3 regions of the Clostridium senegalense genome follow, and region 3 is predicted to be linked to each of the others. Evidence: riboswitches for the same ligand, from Rfam matches in the RefSeq annotation. Region 3 holds a riboswitch; each other region holds the start of a gene.

The links. Region 3 has a riboswitch for cobalamin ahead of KQI36_RS16240 (ABC transporter substrate-binding protein). Riboswitches for the same ligand answer to the same signal wherever they lie in the genome.
Region 1: another riboswitch for cobalamin. It lies ahead of KQI36_RS11095 (ABC transporter substrate-binding protein); the one in region 3 lies ahead of KQI36_RS16240 (ABC transporter substrate-binding protein).
Region 2: another riboswitch for cobalamin. It lies ahead of KQI36_RS08825 (YitT family protein); the one in region 3 lies ahead of KQI36_RS16240 (ABC transporter substrate-binding protein).

Annotation. Positions count from the first base shown of each region.
Region 1 covers NZ_JAHLNC010000006.1:4,596-16,198, forward strand. Annotated here, with positions in the region: gene KQI36_RS11085 (ABC transporter ATP-binding protein) at 1-201, opposite strand, end outside; gene KQI36_RS11090 (FecCD family ABC transporter permease) at 208-1,287, opposite strand; gene KQI36_RS11095 (ABC transporter substrate-binding protein) at 1,295-2,350, opposite strand; cobalamin riboswitch at 2,460-2,614, opposite strand; gene KQI36_RS11100 (GntR family transcriptional regulator) at 3,230-3,601, shown strand; gene KQI36_RS11105 (ABC transporter ATP-binding protein) at 3,616-4,485, shown strand; gene KQI36_RS11110 (ABC-2 transporter permease) at 4,522-5,166, shown strand; gene KQI36_RS11115 (ABC-2 transporter permease) at 5,179-5,856, shown strand; gene KQI36_RS11120 (GntR family transcriptional regulator) at 5,875-6,249, shown strand; gene KQI36_RS11125 (ABC transporter ATP-binding protein) at 6,299-7,150, shown strand; gene KQI36_RS11130 (ABC-2 transporter permease) at 7,177-7,815, shown strand; gene KQI36_RS11135 (hypothetical protein) at 8,104-9,150, shown strand; gene KQI36_RS11140 (ABC transporter ATP-binding protein) at 9,176-10,063, shown strand; gene KQI36_RS11145 (hypothetical protein) at 10,084-10,869, shown strand; gene KQI36_RS11150 (zinc ribbon domain-containing protein) at 10,891-11,097, shown strand; gene KQI36_RS11155 (response regulator transcription factor) at 11,308-11,603, shown strand, end outside.
Region 2 covers NZ_JAHLNC010000004.1:26,553-38,155, forward strand. Annotated here, with positions in the region: gene addB (helicase-exonuclease AddAB subunit AddB) at 1-64, opposite strand, end outside; gene atoD (acetate CoA-transferase subunit alpha) at 483-1,136, shown strand; gene KQI36_RS08790 (CoA transferase subunit B) at 1,139-1,798, shown strand; gene feoB (ferrous iron transport protein B) at 1,865-3,988, opposite strand; gene KQI36_RS08800 (FeoA family protein) at 4,078-4,323, opposite strand; gene KQI36_RS08805 (DUF1540 domain-containing protein) at 4,591-4,755, shown strand; gene KQI36_RS08810 (hypothetical protein) at 5,206-5,469, shown strand; gene KQI36_RS08815 (polysaccharide deacetylase family protein) at 5,508-6,377, shown strand; gene KQI36_RS08820 (cysteine-rich small domain-containing protein) at 6,464-6,742, opposite strand; gene KQI36_RS08825 (YitT family protein) at 6,848-7,705, opposite strand; cobalamin riboswitch at 7,835-8,012, opposite strand; cobalamin riboswitch at 8,620-8,792, opposite strand; gene KQI36_RS08830 (proline racemase) at 8,869-9,876, opposite strand; partial or broken gene prdD (proline reductase cluster protein PrdD) at 9,879-11,177, opposite strand; gene prdB (D-proline reductase (dithiol) protein PrdB) at 11,279-11,603, opposite strand, start outside.
Region 3 covers NZ_JAHLNC010000013.1:17,988-29,590, reverse strand. Annotated here, with positions in the region: gene KQI36_RS16245 (FecCD family ABC transporter permease) at 1-874, opposite strand, end outside; gene KQI36_RS16240 (ABC transporter substrate-binding protein) at 904-2,352, opposite strand; cobalamin riboswitch at 2,487-2,658, opposite strand; gene KQI36_RS16235 (S8 family peptidase) at 2,917-4,626, opposite strand; gene KQI36_RS16230 (S8 family peptidase) at 4,627-6,444, opposite strand; gene KQI36_RS16225 (pyridoxal phosphate-dependent aminotransferase) at 6,591-7,784, opposite strand; gene KQI36_RS16220 (NCS2 family permease) at 8,127-9,419, opposite strand; gene KQI36_RS16215 (DEAD/DEAH box helicase) at 9,645-11,603, opposite strand, start outside.

The sequences.
Region 1 (11,603 bases), on a different contig from region 3:
TAAGAGGTTTTTTCCATTCAAAAGCATAACTCCAGATTTAGGAGAATATACTCTGTATATAGACTTTAAAAGGGTAGATTTACCACTTCCATTTGGACCTATTAATCCAACAAACTCACCATTTTTTACAGTTAAAGAGACATTATTTACAATAGTTTTATTACCAAAAGCAACATTTAAATCTTTAATATCTAAATTCATAATAAGCTACCTTTCTCCAAATCCGTAAGCACGTGTTATCATAATATAAATAAAAAATGGTGCACCTAAAAGTGAAGTAATTATGCCAATAGGCATTTCCATATTTTTCAGTATTATACGGGATAGCACATCTGCCCAAACTAAGAATATAGCACCTAGCAGTACAGTAGTTGGTAAAAGTTTCTTATGGTCTGAACCAACTAAACTACGGGTAATATGAGGAATAACTAATCCTACAAAACCTATCATTCCACAACATGAAACAAGAACCCCTGATAAAATTGAAACGCTAATTAAATAAAACTTTCTATATTTATTTAAATCTATACCTAAAGTTATAGCAGTTTCATCACCTAAAAGCATTACATCCATAACCCTAGATTGTATAATAAAGATTATAATAAAAAATACAACTATAATTGTAGGTATCAGTAAGTTTGTCCATTTAGCACCAGTTAAAGAACCCATACTCCAATATGAAAGTGAGTGAAGGGCACTGTTATCGTTTGTAAGATAAATCATAAAACTTGATAAAGCAGAACATATTAAGTTAACTACCATACCAGAAAGAACTAATTTTACAGATGTAGCTCTTCCACCTAAATTAGAAAGTTTAAATACTACTATTGAGGCGAGTAAAGCTCCTATAAAAGCCCAAAAGGTTACACCTGTATTTTGTAAAACTCCAGTAAATAATGTAGAGGCACCAATTAATATTGAAAAAGTAGCACCTAGTGTGGCTCCAGAGGAAATCCCTAAAAGATATGGATCAGCTAATGGATTTTGCACTGTAGCTTGCATAACCGTTCCACCAAGAGATAATCCTAACCCAGTTATTACACCAAGAAAAACTCGTGGCAATCGTATTTGCCAAACTATATCAATAGATGCCTGTGGAATTGACTTTCCTTTTAAACTTGTACCAAAAAGTTTATTTAAAATTATACTATAAACATCAGTGGCAGGAAGTTTTACAGAACCTATAGACACTGCTAAAACTATAGATACTAATAAAAGCAACATTAAAGCAATAACTATTAAATAATTATATTTACTTAGTATATTTGAAAAGTTTTTATTTTTCATAAATCACCTATTTATATAATTCAGGATATAATTCTTTAGAGTAGCGTTCAATAGCATCTACTACACGAATTCCACCGGCCCAAGTTTCAGCAAGCCCAGTAACAACTATTGCATTATTTTTAACGGCAGTTACATTTTTCAAGGCCTCATTAGAAGTGAAAATTTTAGCAATTTCAGGATCGTGAATATCTTTTCCATCGCCATCATGTATAAGAAGAATAGTGTCAGGATTTAAACTAACTATATTTTCTAAACTTACAGTTCCAGATTCTTCACCTAAATTTTCTAATCCAGCTTTTAAAGCCATATCACTTACAAGATCATTTTTGCCATATAATCTAAAATCACCTTTTTCTTCAGATTCTAAAATTAATGTTGTTTTTTTCTTGTCAATAGAATTTGTTTTTTCTTCTATTTTAGTTAATCTATCTTTATTGTCTTGTATATATTTATCTGTTTTATCCTTTATATTAAATATAGTTCCTAAGTCATCAATATCTTTAAATAAATTTTCAACAGTATAATTTCCAACGGATTTAACGGTATTACGCTGAGCAAATGTATTAGTACCTCTGCCTATCCATTCGCTTACATCACCAAGTGTTTTATCGGCAAAGACACTTTTCCATCCAAATATAAAATCAGGATTTAAAGATAAAACTTGCTCTTTAGTAGGATATTTTTCAGATACAACTGGAATTTTTGCATATTTGTCTTTAACTTTTTCTGATATAGGGTTGTCCAAATAGCATGTACCAATTAGCTTATCTTCTAATCCTAAGTCTAGCATCAATTCAGTTGTAGTTTGGTTAGTTGTTAAAACTCTTTCTGGTGCCTTATCAAAAGTAATTTCAATTTCTTCGTTATTCACATTATAATTTTTTATAGTTACAGGATAGCTTGAATTTTTATTTTCCTTGGTAGAACTGTTTTCAGTAGATACACTATTTGTATTAGTAGACTTATTATTACTAGAACAACCCATAAATGAAACTGTCATAGCAATGCAAAGTGTAGTACATAAAGTTTTCATAATTGTTTTTTTCATATTTTTTGATCTCATAAATAAAACTCCTTTAATTTTTATAAATAAAAAAACCTATTTAACCTTAAGTGGCTAAATAGGTATAAGTACAAACTTATATAAACACTATCCCCATCTCTCGTAGGCTATTGTAGTGAAAAAATAGGCAGGTATTCTGGCTAAAGATTATTGATATAGAAAAAATAATCTTTTACAGTGGCGGGACCGCGTGGGATTTGCACCCAACTTCCCCTTTTATATAAAAGTGACTTTACTTTTATAACCTATTCTAAAAGTAAGTTAAATTGAATTTAACTTAAAATTTTATTGAATTATCATTGAAAAGCTTATCATAAATTAAAAAATATGTCAAATAATTTTGAAATGATTAATTTTTATAACTAATTGTTCAAATATATAGAGTTCCAAGTTAACTTTTAAACTTATTTAGTTATCAAATGAGAAAATTTAAATTAATATTTTATCAATAATTAGCAGATTTTTTTAGTTAAAAGTTAATAGTGAACAGTTAAATAGTTGTGGTGATTGTTACTCACTATGTTCCTAATAATATTAAACGTACTTTTTTAGAATAAGCTTTGATTGCTTTAGTTTTTATTTATATTTTTATAGAAGATAATTATAATTATAAAAAATTAATTTAAATTTTATTGACAAGGTGTGTATATAGAGTATATACTGTGTATATAGGATATATACGAGTTGAAAATAAAATTTATAAAGGAAATAGGATTCATGAAGATTATGTTTATAATTATAATGTTTTGTATAGCTATAATTTTGGAGCATTTAATTTTCTTTAAAAAACGAGAAAAGATAGAAAAATAATTTTTTTTACTACAACTGTATATAGTGGGTATACTCACTATATAAATAATGTTGAAGAAGAGGGGTATTATGAATATTGTAATTGATAATTCTTCTGGAAAGCCAATATATTCACAAATAGAAGAACAAATTAAAAAATCAATATTTGAAAATAAACTTATATTAGATGATATATTACCATCTATAAGAGCACTGTCACAGGAATTAAAAATAAGTGTAATAACGACTAAAAGGGCTTATGAAGAATTAGAAAAGCAAGGATTTGTTTATACAGTTCCAGGAAAGGGAACTTTTATCTCAAATAAGGATAAAGAATTTATAAAATATACTATAATGGATAATGTTAAAAAATATCTTTTAAAGGGCATAAATGAAGGGAAAAAAATAGATTTATCCTTAGATAATATGAAAGAAAAATTAGAAATTATATATAAGTATTAAAGGAGTTGAGGAGTATGAAAAATGTTTTGGAGATAAAAAATATAACAAAAACCTATAAAAATTTTAAATTAGATGATGTATCTTTTAATTTAGAAAAAGGATATATAATGGGATTTATAGGTGAAAATGGAGCAGGTAAAACTACAACAATAAAATTAATAATGAATTTATTAAAAAGAGATAGTGGAGAAATTAAGATATTTGGAAAAGATAATGTTAAGTATTCTAAAGAAATAAAAGAAAAAATTGGTTTTGTATATGATGATTGTTTTTATTATGAAAAATTATCTATAAAGAAAAATGCTAAAATAATTTCTAACTTTTATAAGCAGTGGAGTTTTGAAACTTTTAGCAAATATTTAAAGATATTTGGATTAAATGAAGATCAAAAAGTAAAAGAACTTTCAAAGGGTATGAAAATGAAATTTGCAATTGCTATAGCACTTAGTCACAATGCTGAGTTTTTAATAATGGATGAACCAACTGCAGGTCTTGATCCAATTGTTAGAGAAGAACTTTTAGATATATTTCAAAAGGTAATTCAAAATGAAGATATAGCTATTTTAATATCAACACATATAACATCAGACCTTGAAAGAATATCTGATTATATAACTTATATTAATAAAGGAAAAATAGAATTTTCTAAACCTACAATTGATGTATTGGAAGAATATCGAATTGTAAAAGGTGATAAAAGTTTATTAAATGATGAAAATAGAAAAGCATTTATATCAATAAATATAACAAGTTTTGGATTTGAGGCTTTAACTAATAATGTATCAAAAATAAAGGCTATATTTAAAGATAGTGTGATTTTGGAAAAGCCAACATTAGAGGATATTATGGTATTTAAAAGCAGAGAAGCAGTTGGAAATATATAATAATGAATTTAAAGATGTAATGGGGTGCGGATTAAGATGTTAAATGTAATAAAAAGAGAGCTGAAAATACAGCTTTTATCATTAAAAGGTTCACAATTTATAGTGTTACTGATAAGTATGGCAGTAATAGCTATGACGCAAGGACAAGATTTTATAAATTATCTTATTATGGTTTTTGTAATAGGAGGACTTAGTAATACAGAACTTGAAAATAGAGATGGTGTTTATAAGTCTACACTTAGTTATCCTTGTACAAGAAAAGATTATGTTTTAGGTAAATTTATATCGTCAATAGTAGTGGCAATGATAGGATGTATAGTATCAATAATATTAAATGAAGTTTTATTAATAGCAATTCCTACAAAATTTGTAGGAGTAAATATACATTCATTAAAATCTATATTGTTTTATTCATTAGTAATTTTATCAATGTATTATTTTTCATATTTTTCATTAGGAATTAAAGCAGCTAAGATAAGTTATTATGTAACACTTATAGTTTTTATGATGGGATTTATGTTTATAAATAATATTTTCAAGTTTAAATTAGAGGGTAATATAGTAAAATTACTTTCTAATACAAGCATTCAATTTAATATAATACTTGTTATAGCAGTGTTAGCTATAACTGGGATATTAGCTACTTTATCTGTTGTAATATATGAAAAAAGAGATCTATAGGAGGTATAATATATGAATGCATTACTTAAAAAAGATATAATAACTAGCAAAAATCCATTAATTATAATGAATTTACTTGTAGGATGCGTTATGGTAGTTTTAACGCTAATTGGTGCTAAAGCACCAGTTTATTTCCCAATATATATATTTGCAACTTTATTTATACCAATAATATTAAATAAATTTACAGCAACAGAAGAGACACGTAAATATTATGATATGTTAATAAATAGTTTTCCTGTTGATAGAAAAGATGTAGTAGTAAGCAAATATACTTTTTACTTATTAGTGTATTTTATAACATCAATATTTCTATTGTCTATAATTTTTATTTTGGGAAAAATAAGTGGTGAAGATTTAAAGATGTTGTTGTTTTCTCAATCATTCTCATTTTTATATTATGTAGTGATCATATGTGTTCCAAACTATATTTTTTATAAAGCTAGTTATGATGTGGCAGTAAAATATAGTGGATTTACACTATTAGGAATAATATATTTACCAATGTTAGTGCTTTTTTTAGCAGAAAAAATATTTCCAGCGGCTTCAAAAAAAGTTGTAGGTTTCTTTATGAAAAGCATAGAAAATGGATTTTTAATAATACCATTAATATTTTTAATAGGGTTAGTGATTTATGGGATAATAACAACTTTATCAATAAAGGGATATTGTAATAAAGATTTATCATAAACAGTTAGGAGGAGGAAGATGAATATAATAATAAACAATTCCTCAGGAGAGCCAATATACTCTCAAATAGAAAAACAGATAAAAGATGATATACTTATGAATAAATTATCTGCAAACGAACCATTGCCTTCAATAAGAGCTTTAGCTAAGGATTTGAGAATAAGTGTAATAACAACTAAAAGAGCTTATGAAGAACTTGAAAGAGATGGTTATATTTATACAGTACCTGGAAAGGGGTCTTTCGTTTCGGCCCAAGATAAGGAGCTTGTAAAGGAACTTATTATAAGAAATATAGAAGAGTATTTTACAAAAGCAATAGAGGAAAGTGAAAAGATACAGCTTTCATTAGATGAAATGAAAGAAATACTAGAAGTTTTATATGAAGAAAAGTAAATAGTTTGCAAAACTTATTTACAGATATAGTTAGAAGGAGAGAGCTTATATGGAAAATATATTAGAAGTAAAGAATTTAACAAAGGCATATAAAAATTTTAAATTGGAAGATATATCATTTACTCTTCCTAAAGGATATATTATGGGTTTTATAGGACAAAATGGTGCGGGAAAAACTACCACTATAAAACTTATAATGAATTTAGTAAAAAAAGATAGTGGAGAAATAAAAGTTTTCGAAAAAGATAACTTAAAGTTTGAGAAAGAAATAAAAGAGCAAATAGGTTTTGTCTATGATGAAGGATATTTTTATGAACATTTATCATTAGAGGATAACGCAAAGCTTGTTGCACCATTTTATAAAGAATGGAGTTTTGATACATTTTATAAGTATGCAAATAAATTTGGACTTAATAAAGGTCAAAAATTTAAAGAACTTTCAAAGGGAATGAAAATGAAATATTCCCTTTCAATTGCCCTTAGCCATAATGCAAAATTTATAATAATGGACGAGCCAACAGCAGGATTGGATCCAGTTGTTAGAGCAGAAGTTTTAAATATATTAAGGGAATTAATACAAGATGAAAATGTAGGTGTATTGTTATCTACTCATATAACTTCAGATCTTGAAAAAATAGCAGATTATATAACTTATATAAACAATGGAAAAATTGTATTCTCTAAAAGTAAAGAAGAAGTATTAGATACTTATAAAATAGTAAAGGGAGATATAAGCCTTTTAACTAAAGAAAATGAAAAGTATTTTGAAGGAATAAGAAAAAGTTCTTATGGATTTGAAGCACTAACTTCTGATGTAGAGTGGGTAAAAAAAGAATTTAAAGATAGTGTATTAATACAAGATGCAACATTAGAACTAATAATGATACTAAAAAGAAAGTAGAATATAATGATTTGGTAGGTTAAAATATGATGATTAAATCAATAGGCAAAGAGGTTAAATTACAAATTTTTAATTATAAAGGCTATTTAAATATAATGTTTCTTTTATTGCCTATAATTTTGATGTTATTAACTAATAAGGGGAATTATTATAATTATTTAATTAGTATGGTGGCAATAGCTAATATTGCCACTATACAATATGAAGTAAGGCAAAAAAATCATATATTATTTTTAAGTGTAGGTATGTCTAGGGATGAATATATAATATCAAAGTTTTTAGGGTCAGCAATAATAATTATTCTAGGAGGAATATTAGGATTTGTTATTAATGAATTATTAGATAAATTTATTATAAAATTACCTATGGATATATTTATAAAAGATGCAATATTAACGTTAATAATATTATTATTATCAATAAGTATTTACTATTTAATATATTATACATTAGGAAATAAGGCTGGTATGGTAGCTTATTTTATCATTTTTATGGTGATAATTAATACTATGTTTGAAAGTAAATTTAGTCAATACTTAAAAGTGTTTAATGGTGGTCAATTACTAAATAATATTCAACTATTAATCTTTATAATATTAGCCATAGTTATTTTTATGACTATCATGTATATAACAGTATTTTTTTATAGAAAGAAAGATTTTTAAACATACAATTAAAAATAAGGATTTAAAAAGGATTTGGAAGTGTAAGAAATGTTAAAAGAACCTATAGTTTTTGTTATTGCACTTATACTAGTTTGTATAGGTGGGATAGTTTCTAGGTTAACAAAAACTATTATTAAAAACTATATAATGCATATTTAATAAAATAGAATTTAAATTTAAACAACTAGGTTTACTAGTTGTTTTTTTTATTTAAGGTTTATTTAAGTTTATGGTTACTTAAGTGTAAGGTTAAATATTTAAAATTATATTTGTCAGGAGGAGATAATATTGTTTAGATTAGAATTAAATAAATTGATAAAAAATAAGAATGGAATAATTGCATTAGCAATATTTATAGTTTTATCACTTGTCATGGTGTTTTTAAATCCGCAACTGGAAAGTGAGAAATCTTATTTAGAACAAGAAAATTATGGTTTTGTAGATATGAGAGAGGGCGGTGTTTTAGCATCAGAAAATTTTGAAATAAAAATTAATGAACTTGAACAGTTAGCAAATCAATCTGCAAATGATAGTAGTAGCAAAAAAATGAAAAATATGGCTGAGGAAAAATTAGATAAAGTAAAGGTCATGAACTATAAGGATGTAGATTTTTGGAAGGTATATAACCATAAAGTAGCTCATCCATTAGCATTAATAGGATTATTATCTATAATTGCAATGTTAATTTGCAATATATATAGTGATGAAGTGGTTTCATCAATGGATACATTAATACTAACATCTAAAAATAAATATAAAGCACTTAGTTCTAAAGGGATGTTAGCAATTGTAGTTCCAATAGTAGCATACGTAGGATTTTTAGCTATAACATTCATTGAGACATTCTTAAAGTATGGTAGGCCTATTAACGGAAATTTACAAGCTTTTAGAATTGTTGATAACTTTATGATGCTAGAGGGTTCTTTTACCATAATGCAATATGTAGCTTTAAAAATGGTTTTTGTATTAGTTTTACTTTTAAGTTTATCAATTATAGGAGCTATAATATCATTTAAAACAGAAAGTTCTATGGCATCAATATCTATATTTGGTGTATACATAATTTTAGGCAAAATATTAGTATTTTTAATAAAACCTATAAGTAAGTTTTTAACTCAAATAGGGGGAGCAGACATAATTAGTATATTAAATTTTGGTAATTATCCAGACTTAATATTTCAGGGGAATAATTTAATAGGAATGTACTTAGGTGATATAAGTGTATTTGGATATGATATAAGTTTAATTAAAGCCATATTAGCTATATTAGTAATGATAACTATAGCAAGCATTATATATATGTTTAATATTTTTAAAAGAATAGAAAGTAAATAATAGAATTTTAGGAGGTATTTATACTATGAATAAATTAGAAATAAAAAATTTAAATAAAAGCTTTGGGAAAAAAAGAGTAACTAATGATTTAACAGTTACATTAGAAAGTGGTGTTTATGGTCTTTTAGGACCGAATGGAGCAGGAAAAACAACACTTATGAAGCAAATAACAACATTACTTACAAGTGATAGTGGAGAGATTTTATATAACGGTGAAAATATAAAATCATTAGATGAAAAATATAGAGATGTTTTAGGGTATTTACCACAGCATTTTGAAGGTTATGGTAATTTTACAGCAAAACAATTCTTAAATTATATGGCAGCGTTAAAGGGGATTTCAAAAGATGGGCTTAAAGAAAAAATAGATGAAATATTACATTTAGTTGGATTATATGATGTTAGAAATAAATCATTAAAGAAATTTTCTGGTGGTATGAAAAGAAGAGTTGGTATAGGACAAGCCTTGTTAAATAATCCTAAAATATTAGTTCTAGATGAACCTACAGCAGGTCTTGATCCTCAAGAGAGAACACGATTTAGAAATTTATTAAGTGAAATATCTAGAGATAAAATAATAATTTTATCAACTCATATAATATCTGATATAGAGTCTATAGCAAGAGAAACAATAATAATTAAAGATGGAACATTACTTGTAAAGGGCAGTCATAAAGAAATTCTAGAAAATATGAAAGATAAAGTATATGTAATAAACACAGACAATGAAGATATAATTAGAGATATTCAAAATAAATATAAAGTAGTAAATATACAAAGAGGAATAGATAAAACTGAAATAAGAGTAATAGCAGATAAAGAACCAGTTTATAAAGAAGTGCATAAAATAGAGCCAAAATTTGAAGATGTTTATATGTTCTATTTTGATATTGAAGATGCAAAAGAAGTTTAGTAGTTTAAAGGAGAATTGAAATGTATAATTTAGTAAAAAGTGAATTAAGAAAAGTACTACTTAAAAAAAGAGTATTTTTAGTTTGGATATTAGGAGCGTTATTATGTTCAGTACTTGTAAGATTTGATAGCTCATATCCCAATTATATATTAGAAAATTATGCTTCCGTATTTGATAAAACTTATGGAATAGCACCAATAATGGGGATGCTTATACTTATAATAACTTCATCTATGTATAATGTTGAGTATAACTCATATATGACTGATTTGATAAATTCAAGTAAAAATGGAAAGAAAAAAGTTGTTATGGCAAAAAGTATAGCAGGGAGTATAGCTACATCAATAGTATTATTGTCACTATATTTGATTATTGTATTTTCTGCTATATATTACTCAGGTGCTGAAGGGTTAAATTTACAATTAAAAGAATTATGGTATTTTGGAAATAGTGGTTCAACAATAACAGTTCTTCAAATGATTATAATATTAGGAATAACAATGGTGATGGGATGTATATTCTTTACTCAGATAACACTGTTATTATCATCTATAAGTAACAATGCAATAATGCCCTTTATGGTAAGTGGATTATTCATGGGAATACCATATATAGCAGCAAACTTTTTACCAGCACAAATTCAAAAATATGCAGGACTTACTCCGCTATGGGCCATGTATTCATCGACTTTTGTAAGGTATAAAACACCTATGTTCATAGCAGGAATAGATTTACTAATATTTATATTAGTGTTAATAATAGTTCCTAAAATAACTTATAAAAACTTTGTTAGTGAAAAAAGATAAAATATATAAAGGAGATTAGATATGAAAAAACAATATATTTGTCCTAAATGTGGATGTAATGAATATGAAAATGATGAATTTCAAGCTACTGGAGGAAATTTAGCTAAAATATTTGATGTTCAAAATAAAAAATTTATTACAATAAGTTGTGCTAGATGTGGATATACAGAATTATATAGAGCTAAAACAAAAGCAGGATGGAATATACTAGATTTCTTAACATCATAATTTAAACCAATATAATATATAATTATTTTATAAAACTGTTTCAATATAAAGATTTAATATATTGAAACAGTTTTTTTAAACTAAATTGTAAAAGTTCAATTGATTTTTATATAGGAATTATATTAATTTAAAAATATTTATATTTAGTTATTATATGTATATAATAAAAGATATAAATATATGGTTTTAATTAAGAAAGGATGAGGTAGTGTGGAGGATATATCAATTAATAATAAAAAAATACTTTTAGTAGATGATGAAGTTGAAATATTAAAACTTTTATCAACAGTTTTAAAAAAAGAAGGATTGAATCATGTTTTTACTGCAGAAACAGGAAGTAAAGCATTAGAAGTTTTTAAAAGAGAGCTTCCTGACTTAGTTATATTAGATATAATGCTTCCGGATATGGAAGGATATGAAGTATGTAAAAAAATGAGAGAAAAGGCTATGGTACCTATATTATTTTTATCTGCTAAAAATGAAGAATTAGATAGAATATTAGGTTT
Region 2 (11,603 bases), on a different contig from region 3:
TTTCCTCTATACATCTATAACTTTTTCCGCTACCTGAACCGCCAAATATAAATCTTAATGTCATATCTATATTATTGTATTTATATATAATTTAAATTTTTAACAAAATAAATTATATATACAATAAAAACTCACCACCTTTAAATTAATATCTCTTCATTTTTTCTACTTATTATATTTAAATTATATACTATTTGCTCTAAAGTAGTCAGATGTTACTAATAAAAGTTAATACTCAAACTTTTATTGTGTATTTTTTCTTTTAGATTTAATTTTATTAAAATCCTCTTTAAAATTCATATCATTTTAAATTAAAGTTTATACATAAGTAAAATATTATTTAAATTTTATCCACTATTTTCAATATAATTTTTATTTTTTAATAATTTTGTGATTTTTTTTAAAATAAAAGAAGGAATTTCTATTTTTGTGTAGAATATTCTTTATAGTAAGGCAATTAAAAATATTTGGAGGTATATGTTATGAACAAAATTGTTACTATTGAAGAAGCTATCTCTCATATAAAAGATGGCATGACTGTTATGATCGGTGGTTTCTTAGCAGCTGGAACTCCAGAAAAATTAGTAGATAAATTAGTTGAAAAAGGGGTTAAAGATTTAACTATAATTGCTAATGATACTGGATATCCAGATAAAGGTATTGGAAAGTTAATAGTTAATAAACAGGCGAAAAAAACTATTGCCTCTCATATAGGTACTAATCCAGAAACTGGACGACAAATGAATGAAAATGAAATGGACGTTCAACTTGTTCCTCAAGGAACACTTGCTGAAAGAATTAGATGTGGCGGTGCTGGCCTTGGAGGATTCCTAACTGAAACTGGAATTGGAACTATTATAGAAGAAGGCAAAGAAAAAATTACTGTTAATGGTAAAGAATATTTACTTGAACTTCCTTTAAAAGCTGATGTAGCATTATTATTTGGATCAAAAGTAGATACAAAAGGTAACATCTATTATCATGAAGCTACTAGAAACTTTAATCCATTAATAGCAATGGCAGCTGATATTGTAATCGTTGAAGCTGAAGAACTTGTAGAAGCTGGTGAATTAGATCCTAACATAGTTGTTACACCATCAGTTTTTGTTGATTACATTGTAAAGGGGGACAAGTAATTATGGATAGAAGTATGATGAGAGAAGTTATAGCAAAAAGAGTTGCGCAAGAACTTAAAGACGGAGATGTTGTAAATCTTGGTATAGGACTACCAACACTTGTTGCTAATTATATTCCTGAAGGTATAGATATAACACTACAATCTGAAAACGGTTTTGTAGGAATAGGTTCTTCACCTAAAGAAGGAGAAGAAGATAAAGATTTAATAAATGCAGGCGGACAATATGTTACTGTAGTACCTGGTGCTGCATTTTTTGATAGTTCAATGTCATTCTCTATAATAAGAGGTGGACATGTTGATGCAACTATACTTGGTGCACTTGAAGTTGACCAAGAAGGAAACCTTGCTAACTGGATGATTCCTGGTAAAAAAGTACCTGGAATGGGTGGCGCTATGGATCTTGTAGTTGGAGCTAAAAAGGTTATAGTTTCAATGGAACATACTGCAAAAGGAAATCCTAAAATTTTGAAAAAATGTACATTACCATTAACAGCTGCTCACCAAGTTAACTTAATAATAACTGAAATGGCTGTTATGGAAGTTACTAAAGAAGGTCTTGTTTTAAGAGAATTAGGACCTGAAGCTACAGTAGCTGATGTTAAAGCTGCAACACTAGCTGACTTAATAATTCCTGACAATATAAAAAGAATGAACATATAATATAATTATAAAAAACAAAAATGAACTGCATTTTATCAGTTCATTTTTTATTACATAAAAACATACTTACATAGCTATTTTATATATAGTAGTTGTTATAAAACATACTAAAAATGCCACTACTGTAGGCATAACCAAAGAAAATAAAGCCCATTTCCTACTTCCTGTCTCTTTCTTTATTGTAAGTATTGTTGTTGCACATGGAAAATGCAATAAAGAAAATATCATAGTGTTCAATAATGTCAAATAAGTCCAACCATTATTTATTAAAATATTTTTAAGCATGTCTAAACTAGTATAATCCACCATAGTTCCGTTAGCTAAATATCCCATTAAAAGTATTGGAAGAACTATTTCATTAGCTGGTAGTCCTAATAAAAATGCCATTAATATGAATCCATCTAAGCCTATTAAACTTGCTATAGGATTTAGAAAGTTAGCAATATGCCCTATTATACTCATGTCACCTATAATAATATTACTAAATATATATATAAGAACCCCTGCTGGCGCTGCTACTTTAATAGCTCTAACCAATACAAATATAGTTCTATCAATTATAGAAGTATATATAACCCTCATTATTTGTGGTCTTCTATATGGTGGTAACTCTAATGTAAAAGAAGAAGGCATACCTTTTAATATAGTTTTTGACATTATTAATGAACTTAATAATGTTATTGCAACGCCTAAAATTACTAACCCTACAACTATTAATGCAGCTAATATTGAATTTGCTGTATTAGATGCAAAAGTACCTCCTACAAAAATCATTGATAATGCTATTAATGTTGGAAACCTTCCATTGCAGGGCACAAAGCAATTAGTAAGTATTGCAATTAATTTTTCTCTTGGAGAGTCAATTATTCTACAAGCTATAACTCCTGCTGCATTACATCCAAAACCCATACACATAGTTAAAACTTGTTTACCATGACAACAAGCCTTTTTAAATGCTTTATCTAAATTAAAACAAATTCTTGGTAAATACCCACAATCCTCAAGTATAGTGAATATAGGAAAAAATATAGCCATTGGTGGTAACATTACTGCCACTACCCATGCAACTGTCTTATACATTCCTAAAACTAAAATATTAGTAAGCCAAATAGGACTATTTATATTTTCAAAAAAGTTTACTAAATGTGGTTCAAAATTATTAAACATATCAGCTAGTAACTTTGATGGATAATTAGCTCCCTGTATTGTTATCCATAAAATCATAGTTAAAAGCATAAGCATTACTGGTATTCCAAATTTTTTTGATGTTAAAATATCATCTACCTTTTGTTGTCTAAAAATTTGATTTTCATCTTTTTCTACTGTTTCTTCTGCAATATAAGAACAACTTTCATATATTTTCAAGGCAATTTTATCCCTAATAGAAACACTTTCATCTATAATTTCTTTAATTTTTTTAGTATCATCATCATCATATAATAAAAAATTTTCATCAACATATTTGCGTATAGAATTTATAATTGTTTTATCTCCATCCAGTAATCTTAATGAAACCCACCTGTAATTCATGTCACTATATTTTTTATATAGCAATTCTGATATAAAATCAACTTTTCTTTCTATATCCTCATCATAATCTATTTTAAATGGAATTTTTCTTTTATATTCTCTAGTATATACCTCTATATTTTCTTTTAAAATATCAATTCCTTCTCCATTTCTTGCAGAAGTTACAACAACAGGAACTGATAATAATTCTTTTAATTTTTCAACATTTATTTCTATATTTTTCTTTTTAGCCTCATCAATCAAATTCAAACAAACTAAAACTTTAGGATTAAGTTCTAAAATTTGAATTAACAAGTTTAAATTTCTTTCTAAGCAAGTTGCATCTACAACTACAATATTTAAGTCTGCCTGTCCAAAGCATATATAATCTCTAGCAACCTCTTCTTCTGATGATGTAGCCAATAATGAATATGTTCCTGGTAAATCTACTAAAATATATTCATTATTTTTATAATTAAAAGTTCCTTGAGAATTTACTACTGTTTTTCCTGGCCAATTTCCTGTATGTTGATGTAGTCCAGTTAGTTCATTAAAAACAGTACTTTTACCTGTATTAGGATTTCCAGCTAATGATATTATATATTGATTGCTTTTATTTTTTTCAACAATCTTAATATCTTTTAAATTTTCTTTCTTTGTTGAATCAAAAGTTAATCCCATTTTTCACCTCTAAAAAATTGATTAATAAAATAAATTTATTTTTATTACTATTTATAAATAAGATATCCAAGCATATTTGTATAAAACTTTTATAAAATACTTCTCCTTACCAAAATATTTTCACTTTCTTCCTTTCTAAGTGCTATACATGTCTCCCTTATAAGATAAGCTACCGGCTCACCAAAAGGTGACTCTCTTAATATGAAAATTTTGGTATTAGGTACAAAACCTAAATCTAATAACCTTTGTTTACTTAAACCTGTAGATAACACTGATGTAATTTCTACAGTCTCACCTACATTACATTCGCTAAGCTTAAATATTTTATCCTCCATAACCCATTCCCTACCTTTTGTTAATTTATTTTTAAAATTACAATTACATTACATATTATGTAATGTAATATACATTGGTTCTTAATATATATATTTATATAAAATATGTTTTTTAAATGAAATTGAGTACCATTTTCATTATTTTTTTTTGACTTTTCACCCACATTTTGATACACATAATATTTCTTATATTGCTTAAAATATTATTGTAATGATTAAAGATTATAAAATTTCTTTAATCAATAAATTTAGAGGAGGTAATTACTAATGAAAAAAAATGAATCTATTGGATGTACTGTAGAACAATGTGAATATCATGCTAAAGATACTAACTATTGTACATTAAACAAAATAGAAGTAGGTACTCATGAAACTAATCCTACTATGCCTGAATGTACTGATTGTAATAGCTTTAAAAAATGTAATCACTAATTAAATTATTTTATAAAATATAAAATAATTTTTTATGATGAATTTTTTAATAATTAGTATTTATTACTAATATATTAGTAATATTGATGCTAATTATTAAAATTGTAAAATCAAAATAAAATCTAAAGATTACCCTTAAAGATATTTATATGAGCTCATATTATACAAATTATAAATTGTTAAAATTAAAAATAATTTTTTATTAAATATTTTATAAATAAAAGATATTTAATAAATCTAATTTATAGCTGTATAATTCAGTTGTTAACAACTTTTTTTAGAAAAGTAGAAGATTTTCTTCTACTTTTCTATAAATAAAATTATTATTTAAAACAATATTTGTCTCTAAAATATTTTTGTAACATTTTTGTAAAAACAAAAGTAAAATATAGGTTTATAATTTAATTTGTAGTGTTATGGAAAAATATTTATTTAAAAGGAGACATAAAGATGAATATTTCATATAAAAATACATCTAAATTAAAGAAAAAACAAAAACGTTCTATTTTAATTTTTACTTTAGTAATATTTGTGTCTTTTATATCAATTTTTTATTGCAATCATAAATTAAATCAATATAAAGATGAAAATACAAATTTAAAGTCTAAAATTAATTCTTTAGATACAGATATAAGTGATTTAAAAAGTAAAAATTCTAAGTTATTAGAACAAAAAAATAATTTAGAGTCTAAAATTAATTCATTATCAAAATAGTAAAATAGTGTATTTAATGGTTATAGGGGGGTAATCTAATGAAAAACAGGACAAGCGCTTTATTTATAAAAGTTCTACTTATTTTTACAATATTTATTCTTATTTTTACTTTATTTATAAATTCAAAGGCTATATTGGCAAAATCTGATACTAAAACTTTATCAGAAACAATTGAAGATAAAGTTGCTGAAAAAGATAAGCTAACTAAGGAAAATATTACCTTAGAGCAAAGTATAAAAGAAAAAAAATCTCAATATAGTGAAGTTTTATCAAATACTAAAATTGCATATTTAACTTTTGATGATGGACCATCAAATCATACTTTAAAAATTTTAGATATTTTAGATAAATACAATGTAAAAGCTACTTTTTTTGTAAATTATAAACCAGGAATGGAACGTATGTACAAAGAAATATCTGATAGAGGCCATACTTTAGCTAATCATACTGCTTCTCATAGCTATAATAAAATTTATGCTAATAATGAAAGTTTTTTAGGTGATATACAATTTTTAGATGAAAAATTAAAATCTATAACTGGTAAAGAACCATCTAAAATTTTTAGATTTCCTGGCGGTTCTAATAATAGAGTAAATGGTCATAGTGATGCTAATTTTATGCCTGGCTTGTCACAATATATGACTGACCTCGGTTATACTTTTTTTGATTGGAATATAGATTCTATGGATGCCGCTACTTTTAAACAAGATAAAAATGTAATAATCCATAGTATACTTGATAATACTCCATATGTTAAACAAGCAAATATATTAATGCACGATTTAAATCCTAAAACAACTACTGTAGATGCATTGCCTAGTGTTATTGAGGGATTAAAATCCCAAGGTTTTATTATCGAACCTTTAACTCATGATTCAGCTAAAATACAATTTACTTCTGTTAATTAATAGTAATTATAAAAAGTTATATCCACCAATAAAATTGGTGGATATAACTTTTTGTAGTACTTTATTCAAATTATTAATGATTATTGCTATTTTTTATATTTTTCTTTTAAAAATTTATCTACTCTGTCATTATTTACAGATACTATTTTATTAAATATATAATCATATCCATTTTTTGAATGTGGTATCATACAATTAGTACAATCTTTTATTCCATTACTCATTACATTGTTTCCACCACAGTCTTCAAGAAAGTATAATGGACAGTAGCAAAATAAACAATTGAATTCTTCCTCTTTATTTACTTTGTGACAAGGAAAAAATTCGCAACTTTTGTGTTGAAAAAACTTATAATTCTCACTCATGATATTATCTCCAATCCCATAATTAATATTTAAAATTTACTTTTATTTTAACATTTTATTTCAAATTTATCTAACATTCAAATAATTTCTCAAGTACTGTCTGAATTATATGGCAGATTTTAAAAATCCTTTTCCCTGAACTTCCATAGCATCTGAAACAGAAACCAATGCTTTTTTATCTATACTTTCTATTAATTTTTGTGCATTATTAAGTTCTTTTTCTGAAACCACAGAATAAATGATTTTTCTTTTAACTCCAGTATAAGCGCCTTCTCCATAAAAAAAAGTAGTTCCTCTTCCCAAACTGTCCATAATTGCATTAGATACTTCATTCTCTTTTTCAGTTACTATTATTAATATTTTCTTTTGGTTAAAAGCATTTATTATTTTATCTATAACTTTGGATTTTACATACATAAGCATTATTGTGTATAGCGTTAATTCTATACTTGTTATAAAAATTCCTAAAGCCACTATTATTCCATTCAATGCAAAATATAATGAGGATATTTTAATACCTCTATTTCTTCTTATTATTATTGCTATAATATCTGTTCCACCTTGTGATGCACCTTGCCTAAATATTATTCCCATACCGATTCCACTTAAAATAGCTCCAAAAAATGTAGCTATAACTAAATCATTTACAACAAATCCTTTAAGCAATTTATCTGTTATAACTAATGCTACTGACATTGATACCATTCCAATAATACTCAAAAAAATAAATTCTTTATCTTTCAAAAATTTATATCCTATAATAAATACAGGTAAGTTTATTATGAATACCCAATATCCTGAGGGAATATCTAGTATATATTGAAGTATAAGAGAAATTCCAGCTATACCTCCACTTAAAAGTTTATTTGGTGAAATAAAAATATTTATCGCTACAGCATAAAGTATACTTCCAAAAATAATTTTAACTATTTTAAAATATATATTGTTATCTTTTAAATTCATACTAACATCTCCTAATGAATAACTAAATTTCATTTAATTTTTTAGCTATTCTTTTCATGTAATCAAATAACAATATACATATATAATATTAATTTTAATCAATTTCTGACTTCTCCTTCCCTCCGAAAGATTATCATAAGATTTTAGGCAGGTTTCCTGACTTTGTACTCATCCTCATTTAGTCCTTCCCAGTTTTAACCAGTGGATATTCTAAACTTGTCCTACTTACAGTAGCGGGGGCTGTAGTGGATTTTAACCACTTTCCCTTTTACCCTTAAATTAAGGCACCTATAAACCCTATATTTGTTTTCTTTATATTTTTCTTTTAAATTAAACATAGGAGAGAATGAAACATCTCTCCTATAGCTTAAGTGTGTAAATTTAATAAGAGTTAATTTTCTATCTCTCATAAGACTTCAGTTAGCTGTGTTGTCTAAACTAATTTTTTAATATAAGCAAATTTTTCACAATTATTATTTTTTAAGTATCTAAAATTTAAACTCTAACGTTACTTAACTGAAACTTATCAAATAGAGATAATTTAAAGTTTATAAAAAATATCTTCGTAAAACAAAGATATAATATAGCATAATTTAAATAATAGTAAACTATTTATATTACTTTTTCATTTATAATTCTAAATTATTATTTTATTTTATAAGAACATGTTATCAATTTTTTATTAGTTTATCAAGTCTACTTAAATTTTCATTAAAACTTTAGTAGATACAAAGTTTTTATTTAACCTATATCTACTAAAGTCAGGTAAATAAAAGTAATTTAAGTTATTGGAAATATATAAAAAACCTTCGTAAACTTTACGAAGGTTTATATAACAAATATTAAATAATATATTTAAATTCAATTAAATATACGAATTCAAAGATTGTTACAAATTCTTCCCTCCGAAGTTTTATAAAACAAAGTTCTAGGCAGGTCTCCTGGCTCACGCATCATCCTACACCATCCTTCCCAAAATAATTCAGTGGATACTGGTTCGTCTGCGTTACAGTAGCGGGGGCTGCAGTGGATTTTAACCACTTTCCCTTTTAACTCTTTGTAGAGCACCTATTACACAATATTTACTTTATATTTATAATTATATCATGAAAAAAAATTTTTTCAATAGTTAAAAAAATTTTTTTTACTTTTTCTTTTACTTTTTAAGAAAGTTTAAATCCAAACTTAACAGGATCTGTATCATCAATAACAAAATGATTAAAACCAGTTATATATGCACTCGCAGTTATTTCTGGTATTATGCCATTAAAATTTTCAATTTTTGTTGTTCCTAATATTCTTCCTCTAAACATAGTTCCTAAAATACTCTCATAAATAAATTCTTCCCCTTCTTTTAATAACCCTTTAGCATGAAGTGCCGCCATCTTTGCACTTGTACCTGTTCCACAAGGTGATCTATCTATTTGTCCATCTCCGAATACAACAACATTTTGAAGTGTAGCATCTATGTTTTTTGCCGGTCCATATATTTCTACTAAATCTACAGTTTTTATATGCTTTAATGTCGGATGTTCTATTTTTATAGTTTTATTTACTATATCTCTAATTTGAATACCAATACTTGAAATCTGAGTAGAATTTTTAGGATCTATCTCAATACCTAAATCAGATGCTTTAACTAAAACAAAAAAACTTCCCCCAAAGGATATATCAACTAATATTTTTCCTATCTCTGGTAACTCTATTTTTATATTTTCTTTATATAAAAATGCTGGTACATTTTCAATAGATGTTTCTACAGCTTTTCCATCTTTAACTTTTACAGTTGCTTTTATTAATCCTGCTGGAGCTTCTAATGTTATATTTGTATATGGTTCCTTAACTTCTACCATACCAGTTTCAACTGCTACTGTAGCAGCACCAATAGAACCATGTCCACACATATTAAGATATCCGCCACCATCCATAAATATAATACCTAAATCAGCCTCTTCTTTAGTTGGCTGAGTTATTATTGAGCCAAACATATCTTTATGACCCCTTGGCTCTAACATTATAGCTGTTCTTAAATTATCCATATGTTTTTCTAAATAAGATTTTTTTTCTGGCATAGTTTTTCCTGGTATTTGTGGTACTCCCCCTACTACTATTCTTGTTGGTTCCCCCATTGTATGTGAATCTATAGCTTGAATAGACTTTACTACTTTCATTTTTATTCCTCCATTTTTCTCATTTTCAATTTCAAAAATGCTAATGCTTTTTTAGCATCTAAAGTTGTAACAGTGTTTTCACCTACAACTTCTGTTTCTATACCATGTTTACTTTTATTAAAATCAACTATGGTGTCCATATATTTGTTTTTAACTACAAATTGAGCTTGTTTACCTACAAAACTTAATCCCACAACTGGAACTCCCCTTTTTCCTATTTCCTCAATAGTATTGGCAAAGTCTACATGACTATTTCCCCATCCATCTAAAGACAAAATAACACCATCTGCCCTCATAGCTTCTACCCAAGTTGCAGCCCTTTTTCCAACAAATAATTTATCTTTGTTGTTTTGAGGTGTCCCTACTATCATAATTCCTAACAAATCTATATCTTTATCACCTGAAACTAACTCCACCAAAGGATCCTTAAAATGATGCTTTGTTGTTTCCTTTGTAGACGGCCCTATTCCCATCTAAAAATCACCTCCACAATATAGCTTGTATAAGTTTTAAATTTCGCCTTAAATATCAGTATGTTTTTAGTGCATTGCTCTTAAAGCTCCATCTCTATATTCATTCGGAGTTAATATTATTGGAATGTTCCCCATATCAATTATTGATTTAGCACCTATAGAACTACATGGTTCATTCCCTAGCAAAGCTGTATCATACATAGCCCCTTGTCCTGCAACTTGCTTTATTATAACTACTTTTTTACCCTCTTTATTTACTTTATCGTAATATTCATGTTTTTCATCACAATATCTGCCATTAATATTTTTAAGTAATTCCCTTATATTTTGAATTACTTTATCACAACATTTATGTATTTCTAAAATTGTTTCTCTTTTACTGGCTTTATCCTTATTTACTACTACATCAAATTGAATAATTATATCATCTATATCAGGAGTACCTGCCTTTCCAAATACAACTTGTTCACTTAAAATCCCCTCTGAACTCCCAAACTCACATATTTGAATACCTTCATCGTCTATACCATTTATCATAACAGTTACTCCGGTTATAACATGAGTTATTCCTTCTCCTAATTCTCCTAAAACCTTAGTTGCTATAGGATAAAAATCCATTATAGAATTCACAAATATATTTCTTTCATCCTTATAAATAACATTTAAATCTATAGATTTTATAATTTCCCTATCAAATTCTATATCTTCCATAATATTTTTTCTTATGTATAAAGTTTTATTGTCTATAAATGTTTTGTCATAAAATTTAACTTCTTCAATATGAAAAGCCTTAATTACAAGTTTTCTCAATTTTTTAAATTTATACATAAATATACCTCATAATTATTTTTATAATCTTCTAATATGTTTCTATGTGAGAATTCCGATTTTCTATTGATAGAAAATCGGAATTCTCATAATTTTATTTATTAAACTTTTGCTATATATTCATATGGAAGTGATACTATTTTTCCTGGAGTGTCTATTTCAACTAACTTTCTTAAAGTATCTTTTAATATATTTATCTGCATTTCTCTGTTATTTGGTTCACCAGCATTAGCTCCCATTGGAACAAGTGGCGCTACGGCTCTTGGTGTACCAGTTTGTCTTACAACTGGTGGTAATGCAGCTATACAAATCGTAGGAATCCCTGATTCCTCTATCGCTCTCTGTACTAATACAGCTGAACGATGACAAGTTCCTCATCCTGCTGTTAATACTACAGCATCTACCCCTTCTTCTTTTAAAATTTTA
Region 3 (11,603 bases):
CTGGCACAAGAACTTTATTATCTGTGGTTTTAAATATAAGTCTTGAAATTTGCGGAACTGCCAAGCCAATAAATGCAACTGGACCTGAAAATGCAGTTACAACTGAAGCTAAAATACTTGAAATTGCTACAATGGCTATACGAAATTTTTTAATTTTCACACCCATACTTTTAGCATAATCTTCACCTAATAAAAATGCATTTAAAGGTTTTATAATAATCATACTTAATAGTATAGCTGGTATTCCTATGATCATTAAAGCTCTAACTTGTTCCCATGTAAATCCTGAAAAACTCCCCATTCTCCAAATTGTAAATCCCTGAAGTTTTTCCTTATCAGCAAAAGCTGTTAATACACTTGTAACTCCACTGCATAAATATCCAAACATCATACCTATTACCAATAATGTAACTACACTTTTTACTTTTCCTGCAAAAATAATTACTATACACATAACTATTAATGAACCTATAAAGGCTGCTGCTACTAACATAAAAGGAGAAATACTTTCAAATCCAAAGCTTAGACCTCCCAGCATAATAATCCCAACAGCAAGAGAAGCTCCTGATGATACTCCTAAAACATAAGGCTCAACTATAGGATTTTTAAAAAATATTTGAAGTAATAATCCTGAACAAGCTAATGCTGATCCTCCTATTACTGTAGCTAATGCCCTTGGAAATCTAATATTCCAAACTATATCATAAAAAGGGTCATCTATAACATATTTATTAAATAAAATATTACCTACATTTAAAGCTCCTATTTTTACAGATCCAAAACAAATACAAAAAGTTAATGTTAAAAATAGTGCTACTATTAATACAGAAAAAATAATTGTATATTTAACTCTAGATTTCTTTATAAATTCCATATTTCTCTCCAATATTAGTTTTAAATTCTTTATTCTTTATAATTAACATAGTGTTTTATATCTTCACCTATAGAACCTGGATGGAATATTTCCATTAAATCTATAATAAGTTCATCTGTTTTGTCTATTGATTGATAGTAATCTGGAGCAAAACACCAAACTTTTTTATTTTTAACTACATCAAGTTTCTCAAGGATAGGAGCTTGTTCAATAACATTTTTCAATGTCGGTGTATAGTTTGTAGTAGAAGAATACATAAATATATCTGCATCATTAGCCTTTGCATATAACTCTTCTATGCTTATGTTCCCGCTTCCTATTCCATCATCTTTAAACATATATTCTCCGCCAGCCATTTCTATCATCTTTGCAACATATGAATCACCTTTAGGTATATATACTTTTCCTTTACTTATTGTTGCCCATACAATTTTAGGCTTATCTTTTCCCTCTATATTTTTGCTTGCGGCCTTAACTTTTTCTATAGCTTCATTAAATTGCTTTTCTGATTCTTCCTCTTTATCATAAAATGCACTCATTAATTTAGCCCATTCCATTCTTCCGTAAGGATTTTCTTCTAAATATTCATTATCAACTACATAATTTATATTCAGTTCCTTTAGCTTTTCAATAAGCTTTTGTTGTCCTGATGGCCCAGTATACACAACTGCCAGATCCGGTTTTATCATAGATATTTTCTCATAATCTGGTGAATCTCCTCTTCCAACAAACTCTATATCACCCTTTTCCATTCCATTTTTTATCTCATCTATGCTCCAATTTTTAGCTTCTGTAGTTACAGCTTTAACACTATTAAGAGCACCTATTGATCTTAATAAGCATGCTTGAGTTGTAGAACCTAGTAAAACATTATCTATTGGAGTATTAATTACTATTTCATTTTTATATTCTTTTGGAACTTCTTTTCCTTGTGGAACTAAAATCAAAGTTCTATTTTCTCCATCAGTTATTTTTTTAATGCCACCTTTCAAATACTTAACACTAAAAGCCTTTGTATACTCTAATGGCATTTCTGTTTTTATGTTTAATTCTTTGTTTTCTTTATTATATGTAAATCTAGCATCTACAGCTTCATTAAGAAAGTCCATTATAACGTATACATCATCATTTTCTTTTTTTATTTTATCCTTTAGATTTATAACTGTAGAATTTATTTTTGCTTCATCATTTTCTAAATTTATAGTTATAACATCTTCTTTATTTTTAACTGTTACTGTATTTTTTTCTAATAAAAACTCTCCTTTTAAATAATTAGTAGTATCTTTTAAAGATACATATACTTTTTCATCTTCTAATTTTGTTTTAACTTTACTTTCACTTTTTTGATTATCTACAACTACATTAGATGTTGTAGATGCTGAATTCAAACTAGAGCAACCAGCAAATCCTACGCTTATTACTGTACATAATGTAATACTTAATATTGTCTTTGTAATTTTTTTGTTTAATCTTAACATTTTTTCCCCCTAAAAACTTATTTATATAATTTTAAATAAAAAAACCTCTGAAAAACAGAGGTTATATATCCAATAAAAATAAACATTAAAATAATATTTATTATTTTTTACACACCCAATTTCCCTCCGAAATCTATGACATAATATATTAGGCAGGTCTCCTGACTCACGGCTTAACCTTAATCATCCTTCCCAGTATTACCAGTGGATTTGATTTCGTATCCGTATACAGTAGCGGGGGCTGTAGTGGATTTTCACCACTTTCCCTATTATACCTATAAAGGTACCCAACATACACACTATTAAATTTTTTATTTCAAGCACTTTCATTATATTCTTAAATTTTACATTTTTCAAGCTATTTTTCATTTTTTTCTTAAATATACCATGTTTTCATTAAAAAATTTTAATTATTTTACAGTTTTTATATTTAATAAATAATAAATTTCATTTATTACTTTATATTTTTACAGTATAATTATATAACCATAATATTGAGAAATTAAAAAACTATAGATTATCCTCTAACTTTCGTATTTTTTATAATTTTCATCCTAATAACTTTTATATCATATTTTCAAATATAAGAGGTATATTTAATATACCATACCCCCATTGTGGGTTAGGATAACTATCTCCTTTTCGTTTAACCGTTCCTCTAGCAAGATATGTTTTTAAAGTTTGATTATGCATATAAGTATCATTTCCTTCAACAATACCCCATTGAAAAAGCATAGCACAAGCTCCTGCAGTTATAGCCGCTGATACACTTGTTCCATTTACAATATCTACTTTATTATTTAAACCTACTGTTAATGCATTAACTCCCCCTGCCGCTACATCTATTATGCTTACATAGGAATCTACAAAGCCCATTCCTGAATATTTTAAAGCGTTATTATTATTTTGATCATATGCTGCAGTAGTAATCATACCTAAAGCATTACTTGGATTGGTTATTGTACCATAAGGGTCAGCTAAACTAAATTTAGTTTCTCCAATAGTTATTCCTTTTTGAGGTATCCATGCATTATATTTTCCACTTAATATAACATCCCCTGTAAGATTAAATTTCCATATACCTGGTTGAAGGTCATAAAATCTAATTCTTATTAATTCATCTCCAGTATTCTCTTCAGGCAAATAATAATTAATTTTTACGGAAGTTTTTTCAAATATAAATTTATAAGAAATAGTTGTATTAATTAATGGGTTAATAATTCCAGTATTTTCTCCAGATGGAGATATAATTTCTAAAGACATTATATTAGCCAAATCAATCCAGAATTCTACCCATAATTGATTTTGTTTTGAGTCCACTTCTAGTTCCACAACTTCAGTTTTTCCATATTGTACAATACCAGATGTGTGAGTTCCATTTCCTCTTTCATTTCCTGTGCCTGAAACCATTGCGATACTACTATTTAAACATATTAATTCTATAAATTGTTCTAATATTCCTGGTTTTTTATGATTTCCTAAGTTAGTACCTAATGGAAAATATATAACCATAGGTTTGTTACTTTCTAAAGCATAATTATATAAAAACTCTAATGCTACAAAAATAGATGTTATATTAAAAACAGGTATATCAACATTAAATTGCTTTTTATATGAAATATCTTCTATTAATTTTACAATAACAAAATTACACTCTGGAACGACACCTTTTAAATTTGGATTTTTACCAGTTCCTCCAATTATTCCAGTCATATTAGTTCCATGACCTATTTTATCCTTACTTGGTACTATATCATAAGGTGATTTTCCTTCTCTATTAGCATTTATAGCACTTTGAATTTGTTTTTTTTCATATAAAGTACCAAAAGGTACTTTCTTATTAGGCTGACTTTCAAATATTGTTTGATCAAAAATACACTCTATTCTTGTTTTCCCACTTGAATCCATAAACTCTTCATTCAAATAATCGATACCTGTATCAATAATTGCTAAATTAACCCCATTACCAGTCAAACTTAAAGGAAGAGTTAATTGTAACACTCTAGCTTGAGCTGCATCTACAGGTGCTACTGCTTGAAGTGTATACATATCAGCTGGTTTAATATAAACAATAGTTGAATTTTCTTCTTGAATATTATTAAAATCTAAATTACTTAATATAGATACTATTGCATACTTGCTATTAATTATAGTAAGATAGACATCTTCATATTTGGATAACTCTTCTTCTACTTTGCCTTGATATTGCACAATATAATGATTATAATTTACATCTTTAAAAATTTTTTCTGGGGTAGTATTATTTTTTTCCATTTAATCCTCCCTAAATTCCTGTGGCATTCTTATGAATAAATCACCAATATTATACTGTAAAATGTTATTTTTCATACTTCTATAATTTCCTTTATACAATCGTCCAATTATATTAAATATACCTAATAAATCTAATGCACCATAACCAATATCTCTATTAGGAAATTTATATATTGGATTTTTATAAGCTCCATATATTAAATAACTTTTAACCTTAGTTGAATACATAGTAGTATCATTTCCATTAACAATCCCCCATTGTAATAGTAATGCACACGCTCCTGCTATTATTGAAGTAGCTGCTGAGCTTCCTGACATAGTAACAACTTGCTTTAAAGGGTCTACAGTTAAAACATTACTTCCAATAGTAGCTAAATCAGGATTAGGCATATTATTAGTATTAAATCCTTTACCTGAAGATGCTAAAATCCCATTATTTTCTCCATAATAAGTAGATGTAATCACTCCTAATGATGTTGATGGAACTGTTAAAGTACTATATGGATCTGGGTTTAAAAATTCTGTTCCTTTTGGTAGAGTTATTGATGGAGGTAGCCAAATATCATATCTACCATCAACTATATAATCACCTATTAAATTAAACTCCCATATACCCGGTTTTATATCTTTAAAAACAATATTTATAACTTGATGACCTGTAAAATGCTCTGGATCATAATAATTAATATTAACTGCAGTATTCACATAATAAAATTTAAAATCTACTTTATTGTGTTTTTTAGATTTAATAAATTTTGTTTCCTCACCACTAGGAGACTTTATATTTAAAGATGCTCTATTAGGTTGGCTTACCCATATATTCATAGAAAACAATTTAATTTCTCTTGGTATATTTAATTCTATTTTTTCTACACTTTCATCACTTTTAATATAGCCGGACACATGGCCTTTACTGTTACCTTCATTTCCTACACCAGTCACTAAAGCAATTCCTCTGATACTTCCAAGCCCTGTTAAATATCTGCAAATTAAGCTTAGCCCATCATGTGTGCCTTCTGTAGTTCCTACAGCAAAGAATATAACCATAGGTTTTTTAAATTTTTGAAACATTCTTCTTAAATATTCCAATCCAGCTACTATTTCTGGAGTATCGTAAACTGGAATATCTTCTATTTTATTTTCTCTTAATCTTTTTTTTAAATTAGCTGATTGAGCAAGTTTTACAACAACAAATTCGCAATCCTCCGCTACTCCTTTAAAATTTTTATTATACCCACGGGCTCCTATAATACCAGCACACTTAGTTCCATGTCCTACTTCATCTATTGATGGTACTATTTTATATGGATCTTCATTATTTTTATGTGCCTTAATTGCATTATTTATCTCCTCGTTATAATATACAGCTCCTATATAATCAACTCCATCTTCTGTTTTCCCCATATTATCAATTGTTTGATCCCATATGCTAAGTATTCTTGATGTACCATCTTCTCTTATAAACTCTTCATTTAAATAATCTATTCCTGTATCAATAATACCTACTATTATATCTTTGCCTGTTAAAGATATATATGAATTATTTTTCACAGTTTGTATGTTATCTGCATAATCTGGAGAAATATCTTGTAATATAAATGTGCTTCTGAAATCTATATAAATAATTGATGGAACATCTTGTTTTAATTTCTCTAAGTTTTCAAATTCAACAACTACTATCGCAAGACTATTATTAATTGCATATCCACAAGCATAAGAAACTTTGTTTATTTCTTTTGTAAAATCTCCTCTATACTCTACTAAAAAATGATATGCATCCTCATCATAATATAAATTACACTTATTTAAGCTTGCCATGATTATCTCCCTATCACCTTTATTACATATACTATTATTTATATTTTCTATTTACTACTTTAATACTTTATATTAAAAATATTCACTTTAAACATATAAAAAAAAGCCTTCCTATAAGTTCAAATTAGGAAAGCTTTTTTCATATATTACTTATTTAATTTTAAATATTCATTTAATCCTTCTTTTAATATTCTTGCTGCATCTTCTAATGTTTCTTTTTCTAATACATAAGCTAGTCTTATTTCGTCTTTTCCAAGCCCTTCTGTTCCATAGAAACCTTCTGCTGGACAAGGCATTACTGTTTTCCCATCTATTTCAAAGTCCTTTAATAACCACTTTACAAAATCATCGGCGCTTTCAACTGGTAGTTTAGCCATTATATAAAATGCTCCTGTTGGTTTTTTGCATACTACTCCAGGAACTTTTATAAGTTCATTATATAAAACATCTCTTCTTTCTCTATATTCTTCATTAACTTCTTTTAAATAAGAAGATGGAGTTTTATAAAGCTCAACCGCTCCTATTTGCTCTAATGTTGGAACTGATAACCTTGCTTGACATAATTTTAAAAGTTCTGTCATAACAGTTTTATTCTTAGATGCTATAGAACCTATTCTTGCCCCACATGCACTATATCTTTTAGAAACGCTATCAACTATTATAACTCTATCTTCTGCTGCCTGTATATTTCCAAAGCTAGTGTACTCTCCTTCATATACAAACTCTCTATAAACTTCATCTGCTATTACCCATAAATCTTTTTCTTTTGCTATTTCAGCTATCATTTGAATTTCTTCTTTAGTGTAAACAACTCCTGTTGGATTTCCAGGATTTGATAAAAGTATAGCAGAAGTATTTTCATCTATTTTAGCTAATATTTCTTCTTTTTTAGGTAGGTGAAAACCATTTTCTGCATAAGTTGTAACTGGTCTTATAGTAACACCAACTGCATTTGCAAAACTGCTATAATTTGAATAAAATGGCTCTGGAACTATTATATTGTCACCTTCATCACATATTGTTAACATAGCAAATAGCAATGCTTCACTACCACCGTTTACTATTAATATTTCATCTTTATTAAATTTGATATTATATCCTTCATAATACTTTTGTATAGCTTCTATTAACTCTGGTAATCCCTCTGATAATGCATATTCTAAAACTTCTTCTTTATGGTTTCTTATAGCATCTACAAATCCTTGTGGAGTTTTAATATCAGGTTGTCCTATATTTAAATGATATACCTTTTTACCATTTTTCTTAGCTTCTGCTGAATAAGTTAAAAGTTCCATTATTGTGGATGCTTCAACATTTCCTATTCTTTTTGATATTTTCATTTGTTATTCCTCCTATATTCCTATACGATTTCAAATTAATATATTTTTTTATATTTTTATATAGTTTTATATTTTATACCTTGTTTAAAATTTGAGACAATTTAAAATTCAATATGTTTAATATTTTAAACAAAATTTTAATGTATGTAAAGGTATAATTTTATTTAATTTTATCATATTTGTTTTAATATGTCATTTAAAATACAAATGCTACGAATTGAGTTTATTTTTAAAATCTTTGGATATTTCATTTTAATTAATTATATTAATTAAAATGAAAATAACCAGTTAAAAGATAAGGGCTTAATTTATCTTTTACTGGCTATTTTTATTTTATATGTATTATATCAAAAACTTTAACAGAAATATTATTCCTATTATAACTGTTGTTATACTTATGTCTTTATGTTTTCCAGAACACAATTTTAATAATATGTATGATATTACACCAAAAACTATACCATCTGATATTGAGTATGAAAATGGCATCATTATAATTGTCAAAAATGCCGGTATAGCTTCAGTATAGTCGTCTAAATCTATGTCTTTTATAGGTTCTATCATAAATAATCCTACTAATACTAATGCAGAAGCTGTTACCGCTGGTGTTATTACAGCAAATACTGGTGAGAAGAATAACGCTAAGAAAAACATTACTGCTGTAGAAACTGCTGTTAATCCTGTTCTTCCACCTTCAGCAACTCCTGATGCACTTTCAACGAAGGTACTAACTGTACTAGTTCCTAAACAAGCTCCTAAAGTTGTTCCTATTGCATCTGAAAAAAGTGCTTTTTTAATATTAGGAACTTTTCCATTCTCATCTAACATTTTAGCTTTTGTAGCTACTCCAACTAAAGTTCCTATTGTATCAAACATATCCATAAATAACAATGTAAATAATACAATAACCATGTCTAAAGAAACTATGTTATGCCATTCAAAAGCAAACATTGAAGACGAAATTGATGGTGGCATACTTACAATATTAGATGGCATATGAGTAATTCCCATAGGTATACCAATTACTGCTGTAAGAAGCATTCCTATAAATAGTGCCCCTTTTATGTTTCTAGTTAATAATATCGATGTTAGTATTACACCTATTATTGCTAAAAGCCCTTGACCTGAAATAATATTTCCAAGTGCAACTATTGTTCCACCACCATCTGGATGAACTACTATCCCAGCTCCTTCAAGCCCTATTAATGCTATTAATAGACCTATACCTACTGATATTCCTTTTTTAATATTTTCTGGTATTGAATCCACAATTGCTTCACGAACATTAAATAACGTCAAAAATATAAATATTAATCCTTCTAAAAATACTGCCGTTAATGCAAATTGATAAGAATATCCCATGCCTTTAACTATAGTAAAAGCAAAGAATGCATTTAATCCCATTCCTGGTGCCTGTGCAAAAGGCAATTTTGCATAAAGCCCCATTATAAGTGTTGCTATTACTGCTGACAATGCAGTTGCTGTAAATACTGCTCCAGAATCCATACCTGCTACTGACAGAATAGATGGGTTAACTATTAAAATATACGCCATTGTCATAAATGTAGTCATTCCCGCTATTATCTCTGTCTTAACATTAGTATTGTTCTCTTTAAGCTTAAAATACTTTTCCATATCTATCACTCACTTTACCTTTTTTTGAACACGCTTATTATAATAGCATAATTCTTTTTAAGTGAAAAGAGTTTTTGCGAATATTTTTTTATTTTTTATAGAAATAATCTGTTTTCATACGTTCTTTCTTTTAATTTTTTTAATAAATTTCTGCATTTTTCTTTATTAATAAAAACTACAGTGATTTTTTAACTCTCAACTGTAGTTTTTTGTATTTATAAAGTATTATGAAAATAATTGTTCTATTTCCCTTTTTGACAAACTTGAAATAAAACTACCTTCAGAATTTTTATCTTTTAAAACGTTATCTATAATGTTTCGTTTTAAACTATGAAGTTTTATTATTCGTTCTTCAATTGTTCCTTTAGTTATTAATTTATATACTTTAACCGTTTTATCTTGCCCTATTCTATGGGCCCTATCCGTTGCCTGGCTCTCCACAGCTGGATTCCACCATGGATCAAAATGTATTACCACATCTGCAGAAGTTAGATTTAATCCATATCCCCCAGCTTTTAAAGATATTAAAAATACATTTTGTTCTCCTTCATTAAACTTTTCAACAAGAGAAAGTCTATCTTTAACTTTTGTTTTTCCTGTTAAAATTAATGTATCTACACCCTCACTGTCAAGTTCATTTTTAATATTTTCTAACATGGTTACAAATTGAGAAAATATTAAAATTTTACTTCCATTGCTTATTGACTCCCTTACAATACTTTTTAATATCTCCATCTTCCCATTGGGACCATTGTATTCATCTAAAACTACTGCTGGGTCACAACATACTTGTCTTAGCCTTGTAAGCAATGAAAATATGTGTATTTGACTTTTATTTATTCCCTTATCTTCAATTTCATTTTGAACTAAATTTCTAGCATTTTTTAAACACACATCATAAGCTCTTTTCTGTTTACTAGGCATATCTATTATAATTTGTTGTTCAATTTTTTCAGGAAGCTCTAAAAGTACATCTTTTTTCATTCTTCTTAATATAAATGGTCTTATAATTTCATTTAAGGTATCTAATGCAGCCTTATCTCCAAATTTCTCTATTGGATATTGAAATCCTCTATAAAATTTTGACTTTGATAACAAATACCCTGGCATTATATAATCAAAAATAGACCAAAGTTCTAAAAGAGAATTTTCTATAGGTGTACCTGTTAACGCAAATTTAGCCTTTGCATTTATTAATTTAACAGCTTTTGCATTTAATGTATTTGAATTTTTAATCTGTTGTCCTTCATCAATAAAAGAATATTGAAATTCTATATTATTATAATAATCAATATCTTTTGCTAAGGTACTATAAGATGTTACTACTACATCATATTCATTTATTGTCTTAAACAATTCCCTTCTTTCCTTAGCTAATCCATAAATAACACAAATTTTTAAATTAGGCGCAAATTTTAATATTTCATTTTCCCAATTATAAATCAACGATGTAGGAGCTACTACTATAGATGGACATTTTTTATTAATATCTATAGAATTTTCTACATAATCAAGTATTAGACATATTGCTTGAAGAGTTTTTCCAAGTCCCATTTCATCAGCAAGTATTCCACCTAAATTTCTTAAAGCCAAAGTTTTAAGCCATTTGAATCCTACAATTTGATAATTACGAATAACCCCTTGTAAGTTTTTAGGCAGTTTAAAATCATCTTCTACACTTTCTATTTTATATATAAATTCCTTTAATTTTTCCTTTTTTTCTATATAAAGTTTGTTATTAGCCTCATTTTCCGCTATATCATTAGCTGTTTTTCTCCATTTTTGAGTATGAGAATTTCCACTTCCACCTTTTACAAAGACAGAAGCAATTCTTGACACCAAAAATGTTCCATTTTTAGATTTACTACTTGAAAAATTTCTTGATCCTACTCCCTCATAAATTTTAAACAATTTTTTATTATTTAAATATATATAAGAACCGTTCTTCATTGTTATTATTTTTTCTTCATTTTCTATAGCATTAAAAATATTATTAATGTCTTCAAAAGTTATCTCTTCAATACCTAAACTAAATTCTATATATTCATTGTAAACATCCATAATGGGCTCATAGTCATTTTCTTTATATACCTTTTTACATTTAAAATCATCACTTTTATGAATTGTTCCCAATTCTTTTAACTTTTCTTCTCCATGCAATATAAAATCTACTATATCTTTTGT